DNA from 4 places in the Pseudoalteromonas sp. HL-AS2 genome. Region 2 is predicted to be linked to each of the others. Evidence: predicted binding sites of a transcription regulator. Region 2 holds the regulator's gene; each other region holds the start of a gene.

Region 1 (3,218 bases), 310 kb from region 2:
CGGGAATTTCCCGTAAAAAGCGCGATGGTGTATGGTATTTTTCTTGTCCGTATAAACGACGGCTTTCGGCATGGCTAATATATAGTTTATCCATAGCGCGGGTCATACCTACATAACAAAGGCGGCGTTCTTCTTCTAAACGGCCAGACTCTTCATTACTTTGTTGAGAAGGGAACATACCTTCCTCTACGCCAACCATAAACACTAACGGAAATTCTAAACCTTTAGCTGAGTGCAATGTCATCATTTGTACGGCGTCTTCGTGCTCTTCTGCTTGTCCTTCACCAGATTCAAGCGAGGTATGCGCTAAAAAGCCTTGTAGAGGAGAGCTATATTCTTCTTCCTCAGGCAATTCGTACTGATCGCAAGCGCTAATAAGTTCTTCTAAGTTTTCTACTCGGGCACGGCCTTTTTCACCTTTTTCGGCTTGGTACATTGCCATTAACCCAGAAGTTTGAATAACGTACTTAGCTTGCTCATGTAGCGTTAGATCGCTAATTTTATCTTCAATATGCTCTACTAGTTCGACAAACTTACTCACTGCACCAGAAGCGCGGCCAGATAAATGTTGTTGCTCTACAATTGCTTTTGCTGCATACCAAAGTGGTAACGATTCGGCGCGTGCACAGTCGCGTATATGGCTTAGCGTTTTATCGCCAATACCACGAGCTGGAGTATTAATTACTCGTTCAAATGCAGCATCGTCTTGACGGTTACCTATTATGCGTAAGTACGACAGGGCGTCTTTAATTTCTTGGCGTTCGAAGAATCGCATGCCGCCATAAATACGATACTTTAGGCCTTCTTGTAGCATGGCTTCTTCGAGTACACGTGATTGCGCATTACTTCTATATAAAATAGCCGCATCTTGCAGCGCATTGCCGGCATTTAACCAACTACGCAGTTTACTACTTACAAAACGCGCTTCGTCTAGCTCGTTAAATGCGGCGTAAATAGAAATAGGTTCGCCCTCGTTACCGTCGGTCCATAAGCTTTTACCCATACGCTCTGAGTTATTTTGGATCAGGGCATTTGAGGCTTTTAATATAGTGGCGGTAGAGCGATAGTTTTGCTCAAGACGAATGGTCTCTGCGCTAAAGTCAGTTAAAAAACGTTTAATGTTTTCTATTTTTGCACCGCGCCAACCATAGATACTCTGATCGTCATCGCCAACAATCATAATACTATTGGAGTCGCCAGCAAGTAGTTTTAACCATGCGTATTGTATGGTGTTGGTGTCTTGAAACTCGTCTACTAACATGTGTGCAAAGCGCTGTTGATAATGGCGCAGTAGTGTAGGGTTATTTTTGAGTACTTCGTAGCTGCGCAGTAGTATTTCGGCAAAATCGACTAAGCCTGCTCTGTCGCATGCTTCTTGATACGCCGCGTACACGCGCAGCATCATTTGCTCGTTAATATCGTAGGCTTGAATATCTTTAGGGCGAAGTGCTTCATCTTTTTTAGCGCTTATGTACCAACCAAACTGTTTAGCGGGCCATTTTTTATCATCAATATTCATCGATTTTAATAAACGTTTGATCATACGTAGCTGATCGTCTGAGTCTAAAATTTGAAATGCTTCGGGTAATTTTGCTTCACGGTGGTGCGCGCGTAAAATACGGTGCGACAAACCATGGAAAGTACCAATCCACATACCACCAACCGGCGCTTTTAGCGTCTCTTCAACGCGAGTACGCATCTCTTTAGCTGCTTTATTAGTAAAGGTAACCGCAAAAATACTATACGCTGAGGCTTGCTCAACTTGCATTAGCCAAGCAATACGATGAACCAACACTCGTGTTTTACCAGACCCAGCACCTGCTAATACCAGCATGTTTTGTAGTGGGGCTGCAACGGCATCGCGTTGTTTGTCGTTTAAGCCATCGAGTAATTGTGAAACGTCCATCGTTACGCCTTTTTAATCAATAATGCGGGCAGTATAGCAGGTGTTTTTGTTAGGCTAAATAAAATACTGTTTTTATACACAGCTATTCATAAAATTATGTTCTAAACTAGTAGCTTGATAGCAAATCAAAAAAGAAAAAGGTTAAAAAGATATAATAAAAATTGCTAATTTGACCTCAATTTAGTAAAAATCACCACAGCGTTAAACTGATAAAAATACAACTATATGATTTGTAACATTTATTAAATTGGCATAGAGTGTGTAAGTAATTCTATAGCTAAAATATAAAAATTAAATAAACTACAGAGGTTAGTATGTCAGGACAAGGTTCAGGCGGTAACGTAATCGCAGCATTATGTAATATATTTTTCCCGGGGTTGGGGCAGCTAGTGCAAGGGCGTATTCTTGCCGCGCTTATATTCGCTATATTATTTTTTGGTGGTGCGGCATTATGGTTTTTAATTGTGCCAGGAATAATTGCCGCTATTGTATATGTTTGGGCAATTATTGATGCAGCACGTTATAGATCGTGACGTAATTAATATTAAAGCTTTATAAAATAGCGCCTTTTGGCGCTATTTTGCTTTTTAGCGTCTGCAGCTATTTACGTATATAATTGCGCAACTAACGATTTAAAAGCGATACGTATGGAATATCAATTTATTCGCGATCCAATTAGCGGATTACGCATTAAAATAAGTAGCGAGCATGCCATAATTGGCCGCTGGTTAAACGAAGAAATAGGCAAAGATAAAATAGCTATGGTGCAAGCGCTTATTGCATCGGTGAGTTCAAGCTTTGAGCCTTTAACGCTAAAGGGCCAAGAAATAGATTTAATTTTAACGAAAGACGAAGCTCTATTTGAAGCCCATGCTCTGCACCAAGACAGTGAAGATCTTATGGCTTATCAAGACGACGATTTAATGCTTGAAGAAAATGGCCTAAGCAGTGGTTGTGGTTTTGAAGATTTTATAGACCTAATAAACTCATGGCATGAGTTTACGACTTCAAGATAAACATAGTTAGCACGCTAATGAAAATATACAGCAATGCACAACAAGCATTTTATCTGTATTATTACACTAATGAAAATTTAGCTAATCAAAAACGACAGGAATTGATATGTCTGCCAATTTAAACAAACTAGTAGTGATGCTAGAAATGCAAAATGCCATGAATACCAAAGTACATGACCAATGGTTTAGCCAAGGGTTTGATTGGTACAGAGCCATTTGGGTTGAGTGTGCAGAAATGCTCGATCATTACGGTTGGAAATGGTGGAAAAAACAAACGCCTGATACCGAACAAGTTA
Region 2 (3,218 bases):
AGTGTTTGGTCAAGTAATGCAGCATCTGCTGCTGCTGCTTTTTGCTTTGCTTGTTTAGCATCTGCTAGCCAAACTTTAAAATCGGCCTCTGACTTAGCCTCTACTACCACTGGCATAAAGCCATGATCTTTACCGCATAGCTCAGCACACTGACCGCGATAAATACCGACTTCGTTTATGTTGGTCCACGTTTCGTTAATAAACCCCGGGTTTGCATCTTTTTTAATAGCAAAATCGGGCACCCACCAAGAATGAATAACATCGTCGGAGGTCATTAAAAAGCGTACTTTTTTATTGATCGGTAATACCAGAGGCTTATCTACCTCAAGTAAATAGTTGGGGTTTTTATCGGCTAGGTTGGCAATTTCATTTTGCGGTGTGGCAAGTATTGAGTAAAACTCAACATCTTCCCCCATATATTCGTAATGCCATTTCCATTGTGAACCAGTTACTTTAATAGTGATATCCGCTTTACTGGCATCTTCCATCGCTATTAATGTTTTAGTTGCGGGGACTGCCATTGCTATTAAAATAACAAATGGAATTGCTGTCCAGAGTATTTCTACTTTGGTACTTTCGTGAAATTGAGCAGCAACTGCTCCTTTAGATTTACGATGATGAATAAGTGCCCAAAACATAACGGCAAATACAATCACGCCTATTACACAGCATATTAAAAATATGGTCATGTGTAGTTGATAAACATTATTACTTATATCGGTTACGCCTTTGCGCATATTATATTGGCTATTTGCCAATGCTAACTGCGGAAAAACAAACAATATAAGCCACAAGGTAGAGCTCAATTTACCCATGTGACAGCTCCTTTAATACTGTTGCGAGTGCAAAACAAAAAGACATAAGCTTTAAATGCCAATTTGTTATTTTTTATTTTTGTATTGCTGCCGGATATATAAATATATTTTCTCAAAACTAAAGCTGTGAGTTATTGTTAGTCCAGCCCATTAACAATTAGTTAATAATTGAACAACTAGCAAGTTTTAGTTTGAAAAATAATCAAATAATATTAGGGGATTAGCGTAAATATGGGATTTATTTAATTTTGTTCTAAGCAGGAAGTGAGCAACAGCAAGGGTTACAAATAAAAAGACAGCGATAACGAGTATTAAATACTTAAATGATAAAAAACATAAACTTAATATAATTTTTTCATTGCAGCGGAATTTTCACAAAAAAAAGGCAAAAAAAAAGCGCACTAAAAAGTGCGCATTAATTATCTGAGCTATTAAATTATGCCGATATTTTACATAGCTATAACAGCTTAATTGTCACATCCAGTCAGCATTACGAATAACCCCAACAGCTAAGCCTTCAATATTAAAAGATTCCTTTTCAAGATCCACTTCTATCGACGAAAATTCTTTATTTTCAGCATGCAATAATACTTTTTTGCCTGCTTTTTCTAAGCGTTTTACCGTTACATCGTCATCAACGCGGGCAACAATAACTTGGCCATTTTCGGCAACTTGAGTGCGATGAACAGCCAGTAAATCACCATCCATAATACCAATATCTCGCATGCTCATACCATTTACACGCAATAAAAAATCGGCAGCGGGTTTAAACATTAACGGGTCAATTTTACAATGGCTCTCAACATGTTGTTGCGCCAAAATAGGTTCGCCGGCAGCTACACGACCTATTAACGGTAAACCAAGTTGTTCTGGTTCATCTTCTTCAATAAGTTGAATACCACGGCTAGCGCCTGGTTTCATTTTAATAGCGCCTTTTTTAGCCAGCGCTTTTAAATGCTCTTCTGCTGCATTAGCACTTTTAAAGCCTAATGTTTGTGCAATTTCTGCGCGTGTAGGAGGCATACCAGTGTCTTTAATAAACACTTTAATAAGTTCGAGTATTTGCGCTTGGCGGTTAGTTAATGGTCGCATACAACTGGTTTTCCATACAGTACATTTAACTGTGAGTATATACAGTTATCTGAAAATCGCAAATTTAAATTACTCCTCGCCTTTGCTGCCAAAGGTGGCATTGGTCTAAGCTTAAAATTACCAAGTAAATTACAGATAAAATTACGCAGATCACGATAGTGTTAGTTTTACGTTACATTAATTACATAACTACTAAGTTGTTGCTGTTATTAAAAATTAGTTAGCTATCGTTTTTGTAATGGGCCTTAACTTCATCAATGTGAATTAACGGAGAGTGTTATGAATATCACTGTAGCGGTAATAATTAACGGTCCTAAACGTAAAGTATGGGCGGCAATAACTGACATCGAAAACAGTGCCAATATGCTGTCTGGCATTATTGATGTAAAAATAATCGAGAAGCCACCACAAGGGCTAGTGGGCCTAAAATGGTTAGAAACACGAAAAATTTTTGGCAAAGCAGCCTCAGAAACCATGTGGATCACCGAAGCTGTTACTAATGAATACTATTGCACTCGCGCAGAAAATGGCGGGGCAGTTTATACCACTAAGCTGTCACTTACCGCCGCCGAACCTAGCACCTGTTTAACCATGACTTTTTCTGATAGCTCTGAGTCTATTTGGGTAAAAATGATCTCTGCAGTGATAGGGTTTTTTCTTAAAAGTTCGATGCGTAAAATGCTAAAAAAAGATCTCGATGAAATTAAGCACTATGTAGAAAGCAAAAAGTAGCACTGTATTACCATGCAGTAGCTGCACTAATTTGGCTATCATATCGCCATGAAAAATCGTATTATCGGTTATCGTTTTCAACCTTTAAAGGAGTAACAATGAGTATTTGGCATCAACCTATTACTTTAGCGTTTTGTAAGCAGTTAGACCAAGGCATAAATGGCCAAGGTACACTGATGAAAACCATGGGGATTGAAATAACTGAAATTGGTGATGATTACTTAGTTGCCACTATGCCAGCAATTCCTGCGCACCATAACCCTATAGGCATGGTGCATGGCGGAGCAAACGTGGTTTTAGCCGAAAGTGTTGCCAGCTACGCGGCTAATTTTGTGGTCGACTTCACTAAATTTTATTGTGTAGGGCAAGAGATCAGTGCCAGCCATTTAAAAGCCTCGCGTAATGGCACCTTAACCGCCACCGCAAAAGCGTTTCATATTGGCAAGCGTAGCTCAGTATGGGAAATAAAAATAACGAATAGTCGCGGCGAGCTTTGCTGCGTATCAAAAATGACCGCAGCTGTTGTAGAGCGCAAAGGCTAACGCTATTTTTCTAGCGGGTAAATAGTAATTTCCATGC
Region 3 (3,218 bases), 940 kb from region 2:
ATACTTGCTGATTTGGCGCTAAGTAGTTAGCACCCGTTACTTTTTTTGCAGGCGAATAAAAAGCCATAGCGTTTAATTGTACCTTGTTGGTAAAAGAATGGCTAAAGCCCGTTGTAAAATGCCACTCTTGAACGCCCGGCGCTAAAATATTTAATATAACTTGGGACGAAGGAATAGGTTGCTCGGTGTAAGACACCCCAAAGCGAATCTTTTGTTGCGATGTACGCTGCCACTGATAACCAAGCTTATAAATAGTCATATCGTTCCAGCCAAATCCAGCGCCGCCGTTAGCTCCTAAAGGCGCTGACATTAAGTTATTGATTGGATTTGCAATACTTTTTACTTCGCTGTAATTTATTTTTTGCCAATCAAATACCACCTGATTACTAGGTGTAAGCTTATAAGCTGCACCAAGTTGAAACGAACTTGGCAGATCAAATCCGCCTTGCTCTGCAAACAAACCTTTATAGCTATCAAACTCTTCCATCGACACTGCTGAGCGGTAACTTGCGCCTAAACTAAGCGATGAGTTAATTGCATGGCTTATACCTAATTGAACACCAAACCCTGTACTTGTATCTGTGCCATTATTAGTAAGCGCTTCTGGTGATTGCGAAAAAGGAGCAAAGTTTTCAAGCCCTTGTGCTTCAAACTGTTGCACCACGTAAATGGGGGATACACCAAGGCGTGTTTGTTCATTCAACTTATAGCTTAAGGTTGGGCTAATAAAGAGTTGCTTTAAATCAACGCCTGCCGTACCAGCGTAAAAGGTGCCTTCAGGAGCGGACTCTGCGCCGTACTCGGTATTCATACCGCCGTTGCCATACACTAATAAACCAATATTTACTTTTTCATTTAATTGATGACCAATAGCAAATTCTGGAATTGCAAACACGGTGTTGTCGCTTTTTTGTGTTTTTGCTGCAAGATAAAATGCGCCGGGGTAAAAAGTATCTACTTTTGATGCAGTGTATTTTCGCTCAGGAGAAAAAAGCTCTAAGCCCAGAGATAGCTGTGTTCCGTTTGGTAAAAAGGCTGCTGGATTATTAGCGCCAGACATTAGCTCTTCTGACAGCGCTACACCTGCGCCAGCCATACCTTTGTGGGTCATGCCGTAGCCGTGAGTAAAATAACCATTCGTAGCAAATGTACTAAATGAGCCCAACGCGCACGTTAAAGCTAAGCCTGATATTAACTGTTTTTTCATTTTGGTAGACACATAAAGTTGGAATTGGCGGACAATAGCTAACTTTTGATATTCTAAAAAGGAATTTAAATAGATTACTTATAATAAAAGGTAATAGAACAATGGCTATAAAGTTAAAATAAATGAGTATAGATTGCTAATTAACCTTTAGGTTATTTAAATCGCCATTATTAAATGGCGCTATTGTGTGCAAAGGCAAAGCGGCGACTAATATCACCGCTTTTAAAAATCACATAGATTCGAGCGTTTTACCGCGCGTTTCTTTAATGTATTTAACAACAAAAAACAGGCTTATAAGTGCCGATAACGCATAAAATCCGTAAGCACCGGCAAGGCCTATATTGGCAAGCATAATAGGGAAGGTCATAGTAATTGCAAAGTTAGCAATCCACTGCGCACTGGCGTCCACAGCAAGGGCTGCTGCATCATAATTAGCGTAAGAAATAATATTATTAGCACTATTAATGGTGCTAAATCTAATCCTAATTAACGCCTGATAACTCAAAGCATTACTGATTACAACTTTAAGATTGAATAATAAGCATAAATACTAGATACTGTTTTTATATACAGCTATGGCAATGTTATGAAAAAAGAATTACCAGCAAAATACTATTTAGCACATTTTAGAGAGCTTATTGAGTTTGTAACAAGTAAATGTATGCATTTACTTGAGCCCAAGCACAGCGAATTTATTAATAAAATTAATCAGCTTGATGAGCAAAGCCAGTGTATGTTGGCGCGCGTGTATTCGCGCAAACCCTATTTAGTACAAGCGCAGTCCCTCACTTATGAAGAAATAACCTCGCCGCATCAGGCTATTTATACGCTAAAAAAAGCAGGTATTTTATTTGAGCCGAACGAGCAGCATTATTCACAGCTTTTGGCGCACTTAACCAAACCTGCTTTACTAGAGTTACTAAGTAATTACGACGAACAAATAAGCTATAAAAAGAGCGCCGCTAAAGGCGCGCTGGTGGATAGTGCCCGTGAGTTTTTTAAAAGCTGCCCGCACGAGCTTGCACCGCTTTATAGCCAGTATGTAATTAATAACCGCAGCGATTATTATGAGTATTTTGAGTTTTTATTTGCAGGTAAACTAAGCAGTGGTGATGTGAATCATCAAAATCGTTTTGTAATGCGAGACTTAGGTTTAACCGCTACGCGTGAAGGGCATAGCGAGAGCTTATCGCGCTTTGAAACGAAGGCCGAGGCGCAATCAAACTATTTATTAAACCGTTACCGATTAGCATTTAAAAATATAACCGATGAGAACGATTACGTTGCTTTAGCGCTGCAGGTTCTAGTGCAAGCTGCGTATGGTGCAATAGCTGTTGCGCTTAAAAATAAGTTATTAGTACAGCTTTTTAAACAGTTAAAAAACACCAATAGCGAACTTGCTTTTAGTTTACTTGAAGGGTGTGTGGATGATAGCGAAGCACACGAAATTCAAATAAGAGAGCAATACAGGCTTGGTAATAAACAGTGGGTAAAAGCACGCTTAGAAGCCATTATTGAAAATCCGCTAACGGATGATTTACTGTACTTTGCTGACGACTTTTTAATGCGTAAATTTAATAAGCAAACGCGTTCGCGTTTAAGCACTATGCTTGCTGATACTCAGTGCGTACTCGAAATTGACGAATTATACCGAGGTGAAGTAGAGCAAGGTGTAAACGATTATTACACTGGCCAAGGTATGCAGGTATTTAATACCGAAAACACATTGTGGCAAAGTTTGTTTGGTTTAGTATTTTGGCACGAATTATTTATTGATACCCCTTATCCGCCATGCAATGAGTTTGATATTTATCCGCAGGTATTAAGGCTTGGTAATTTTTATGCAGCGCAACCAGCGCAAATAAATGAGCGCTTAGCACAGTGCCAAACACCTCAGGCATTACTTAAATTAGTATGTAAAAATGCAGCGCAATACTTTGATCAACCTAACGGTTTATTTAAATGGCATAACGAGTTATTACAACCACTAGAAGCGCTGATTTTAAATAGC
Region 4 (3,218 bases), 1.1 Mb from region 2:
TGATTGGCTAAAACCGCAGTTAAAAGAAAACCAGCAATGGTATGGCGTAAAAGATCGCCAATCGCCAATATCTAATAGTTTAAACCGTGCAGAAAGCTTTTTGTTGCTAGCAGGTTTGCTGGGCATTATTTTAGCCGCAGTGGCAATTGCGGTGTCTGCAAAGCGTTATTGTGAACGCCAATACGACCCAGTTGCTATGATGAAAACCTTAGGTGGTAGCCGGGCAATGATCCGCAAAATTTACCTTACACATCTATTAATGGTGTGTTTAATGGCGGTAACAGTGGGTTTATTAATTGGCTATGGTTTACAAGAAATTGCGACACATTATTTAGCAAAAAGCATGGGTACAACGTTGCCAATGGCGGGTTTTAAGCCGTGGTTAGTGGCAATTAGTACAGGTGTAATTTGTGCTGTGATGTTTTCTATCAAGCCCTTATTTGATTTATTTGATATTCCGCCATTGCGAGTGCTGCGTCGTAACTTAGGCGATAAACTAGCGGTTAGCAGGGTGCACTTAGCTATGAGTGCGTTTACCGTGTTTTTACTCATGTGGCTATTTAGCAATAATATAAAAATTACTCTGATTTTGTTTGCCTCAACCCTTACTTTAATTGGCGTGTTGTTTTTGGTGTCTAAAGTTATATTTGGTGGTGGCCGTAAATTAGGCTTAAAGCCGGGTAACAGTTGGTCGCTGGCAATTGCGTCAATTCAAAAGCGTGCAAATGTGAATGCAGTCCAGCTGATCAGCTTTTCCCTCGCTATTAAGCTATTACTATTTTTAGTGGTACTTAAAAACGACATGATAGCCGATTGGCAGTCGCAGTTACCAGATGATGCTCCCAATGCATTTTTAGTCAATATTACCCAAAACGAACTTGAGCCAATTAATACTTATTTGGCGCAAAAAAACATTCAGGTATCGGAGTTTTATCCCACCATTCGTGGCCGGGTAAATGCGGTAAATGGCGAGTTGGTAGCGCGAGAAGTATCTCTGCAAGACAACGAGAAAAAAGATGAAGAGGCACGCGCTGGTATTGGTCGCGAGCTAAATTTAACCTGGCTTGAAACGCCGCCAGCGCAAAACGAAATAGTGCAAGGGCAGTGGTTTAATGAAAACACATTAGCAGAGGCATCTATTGAGGAGTCTATGCTTGAGCGTTTAGATGTTGAACTTGGCGACACGTTAACGTTTTTAATTGGTGCGCAGTCGTTTGATGCTAAAATTACCAGCGTGCGTAAAGTAAACTGGGCCACCCTTAAGCCAAACTTTTTTATTATTTTAAGTCCTGATGTGCTCAAAGACTTTCCGGCAACGTATATTTCGTCGGTACGTATTGAGCCTGATCAAAAACGCGACTTTAGCCAATTGCTGCGCAGCTATCCAACGGTTACCGCCATAGATGTAGGTAACTTTGTTAAACAAATACAATCAACCATAGAGCAAGTGTCACTTGCAATTGGCTTTGTACTTACTATTGTGGTGTTGTGTGGTGCACTGGTATTAATATCGCAAGTGCAAGCAAGCTTAGGCGAGCGCATGCAAGAAATTGTAATACTGCGCACACTTGGTGCAAAAAGCCGGCTTATTAAAAACGCTACTTTATATGAGTTTTTATTGCTTGGTGGTTTGGCCGGCTTAGTTGCCGCTTTTTTTAGTGATATTGCACTATTAGTTGTACAGCAGCAGTTATTTGATCTGGCGGGTAAATTACATCCACATATTTGGATAATAGGACCGGTGGCAGGTGGAGTGTTTGTAGCGGGGTTAGGCTATTTTATGATTGCTCGCACACTTAAGCAAAACACCCAAGGGCTGGTGCGTGCGTTAGGTTAAGTTGCCAATATTTAAGCAAAAGGAAAACGCCCACTTAAGTGGGCGTTTTTGTTTTATTGTTACTGGTAATTTATACAGTGCTCTGGCATTATTAGCCTAATTAACGAATAACAATAATGAGAGTGCTTTTTGGCCATAATTTTAGGGATTGATCCAGGCTCACGCTTAACTGGCTACGGTGTTGTAGCGCATCAGGGGTCTAAATTCACTTATTTAGGCAGTGGTTGCATTAAATTAGCGGATCATGAGTTTCATATAAGACTTAAAATGATTTACCAAGGCATTACCCAGCTTATAGAGCAGTTTTCGCCAGAAACCTTCGCGATAGAAAAAGTGTTTATGGCGCACAATCCCGACTCAGCCTTAAAGCTAGGCCAAGCACGTGGTGCTGCTATTGTAGGCGCTGCAATGGCCGACTTACCAGTATTTGAATACTCAGCAAGGCAAATAAAACAAGCCGTAGTAGGCAATGGTGGCGCCGATAAAACTCAAGTACAGCATATGGTTAAAAACATTTTAAAACTACCTGGTACGCCACAAGCTGATGCCGCCGATGCACTGGCTATTGCTATTTGCCATGCGCACTCAGAACAAAATTTAATAAAACTAGCGGGTAGCGCAAGCAAAACCGTTAGAGGACGTTTAAGGAAATAACTATGATTGGTCGCTTAAATGGTATTTTAGTAGAAAAACAACCTCCCGAAATATTATTAGAGGTAAGTGGTGTTGGCTACGAAGTGCAAATGCCAATGACCTGCTTTTACGACTTACCTAAAGTTGGCGAAAGTGCCATTGTTTATACTCATTTTGTAGTACGCGAAGATGCACAACTATTGTTTGGCTTTAACAACAAGGTAGAGCGTGCCTTATTTAGAGAGTTATTAAAGGCCAATGGCGTAGGGCCAAAGCTAGGTTTAGCTATTTTGTCGGGTATGTCGGCGCAGCAATTTGTAAGCTGTGTAAATAACGAAGACTCCACAAGCTTAGTTAAATTACCCGGTGTAGGTAAAAAAACCGCCGAGCGGCTAGTACTCGAAATGAAAGACAGATTAAAAAATTGGGGCAACGATTTATTCACCCCTTCCAGCGACAGTGCGGTTATTGAGCCGTTTAGCGACGCAACAATTGCTAATAATGCCGCCGATGATGCTGTGTCGGCTTTGGTGTCGCTAGGTTATAAATTGCCACAAGCGCAAAAAGCAGTAAAATCAGTAAGTAAACCCGATATGTCTACTGAGGTTCTTATTAAAGAATCTTTAAAATCAATGCTGTGAGTAACCTATGATCGAAGCTGATCGCTTAATTGACGCGACTGAAAAACCCAACGAAGACTCTATAGACCGTGCAATTAGGCCAAAATTACTCGCCGATTACCGTGGTC

Evidence for each region. The regulator LexA, encoded in region 2, represses DNA repair genes until DNA is damaged. The targets are predictions, from matches to a motif close to TACTGTATNNNNATACAGTA.
Region 1: the regulator LexA is predicted to act here: its motif matches at 1,971-1,990, upstream of uvrD (DNA helicase II).
Region 3: the regulator LexA is predicted to act here: its motif matches at 1,763-1,782, upstream of RB215_RS09795 (exonuclease domain-containing protein).
Region 4: the regulator LexA is predicted to act here: its motif matches at 1,898-1,917, upstream of ruvC (crossover junction endodeoxyribonuclease RuvC).

What each region holds. Positions count from the first base shown of each region.
Region 1 is NZ_CP133571.1:130,462-133,679, forward strand. Features, by position in the region: gene uvrD (DNA helicase II) at 1-1,906, opposite strand, end outside; gene RB215_RS00610 (hypothetical protein) at 2,221-2,439, shown strand; gene RB215_RS00615 (YacL family protein) at 2,554-2,922, shown strand; gene RB215_RS00620 (dUTP diphosphatase) at 3,029-3,218, shown strand, end outside.
Region 2 is NZ_CP133571.1:3,031,139-3,034,356, forward strand. Features, by position in the region: gene coxB (cytochrome c oxidase subunit II) at 1-815, opposite strand, end outside; gene lexA (transcriptional repressor LexA) at 1,290-1,907, opposite strand; gene RB215_RS14115 (SRPBCC family protein) at 2,187-2,639, shown strand; gene RB215_RS14120 (PaaI family thioesterase) at 2,738-3,181, shown strand; gene RB215_RS14125 (hypothetical protein) at 3,184-3,218, opposite strand, start outside.
Region 3 is NZ_CP133571.1:2,089,248-2,092,465, reverse strand. Features, by position in the region: gene RB215_RS09805 (outer membrane protein transport protein) at 1-1,207, opposite strand, end outside; partial or broken gene RB215_RS09800 (MFS transporter) at 1,437-1,628, opposite strand; gene RB215_RS09795 (exonuclease domain-containing protein) at 1,794-3,218, shown strand, end outside.
Region 4 is NZ_CP133571.1:1,963,757-1,966,974, reverse strand. Features, by position in the region: gene RB215_RS09195 (FtsX-like permease family protein) at 1-1,837, shown strand, start outside; gene ruvC (crossover junction endodeoxyribonuclease RuvC) at 1,967-2,491, shown strand; gene ruvA (Holliday junction branch migration protein RuvA) at 2,494-3,111, shown strand; gene ruvB (Holliday junction branch migration DNA helicase RuvB) at 3,119-3,218, shown strand, end outside.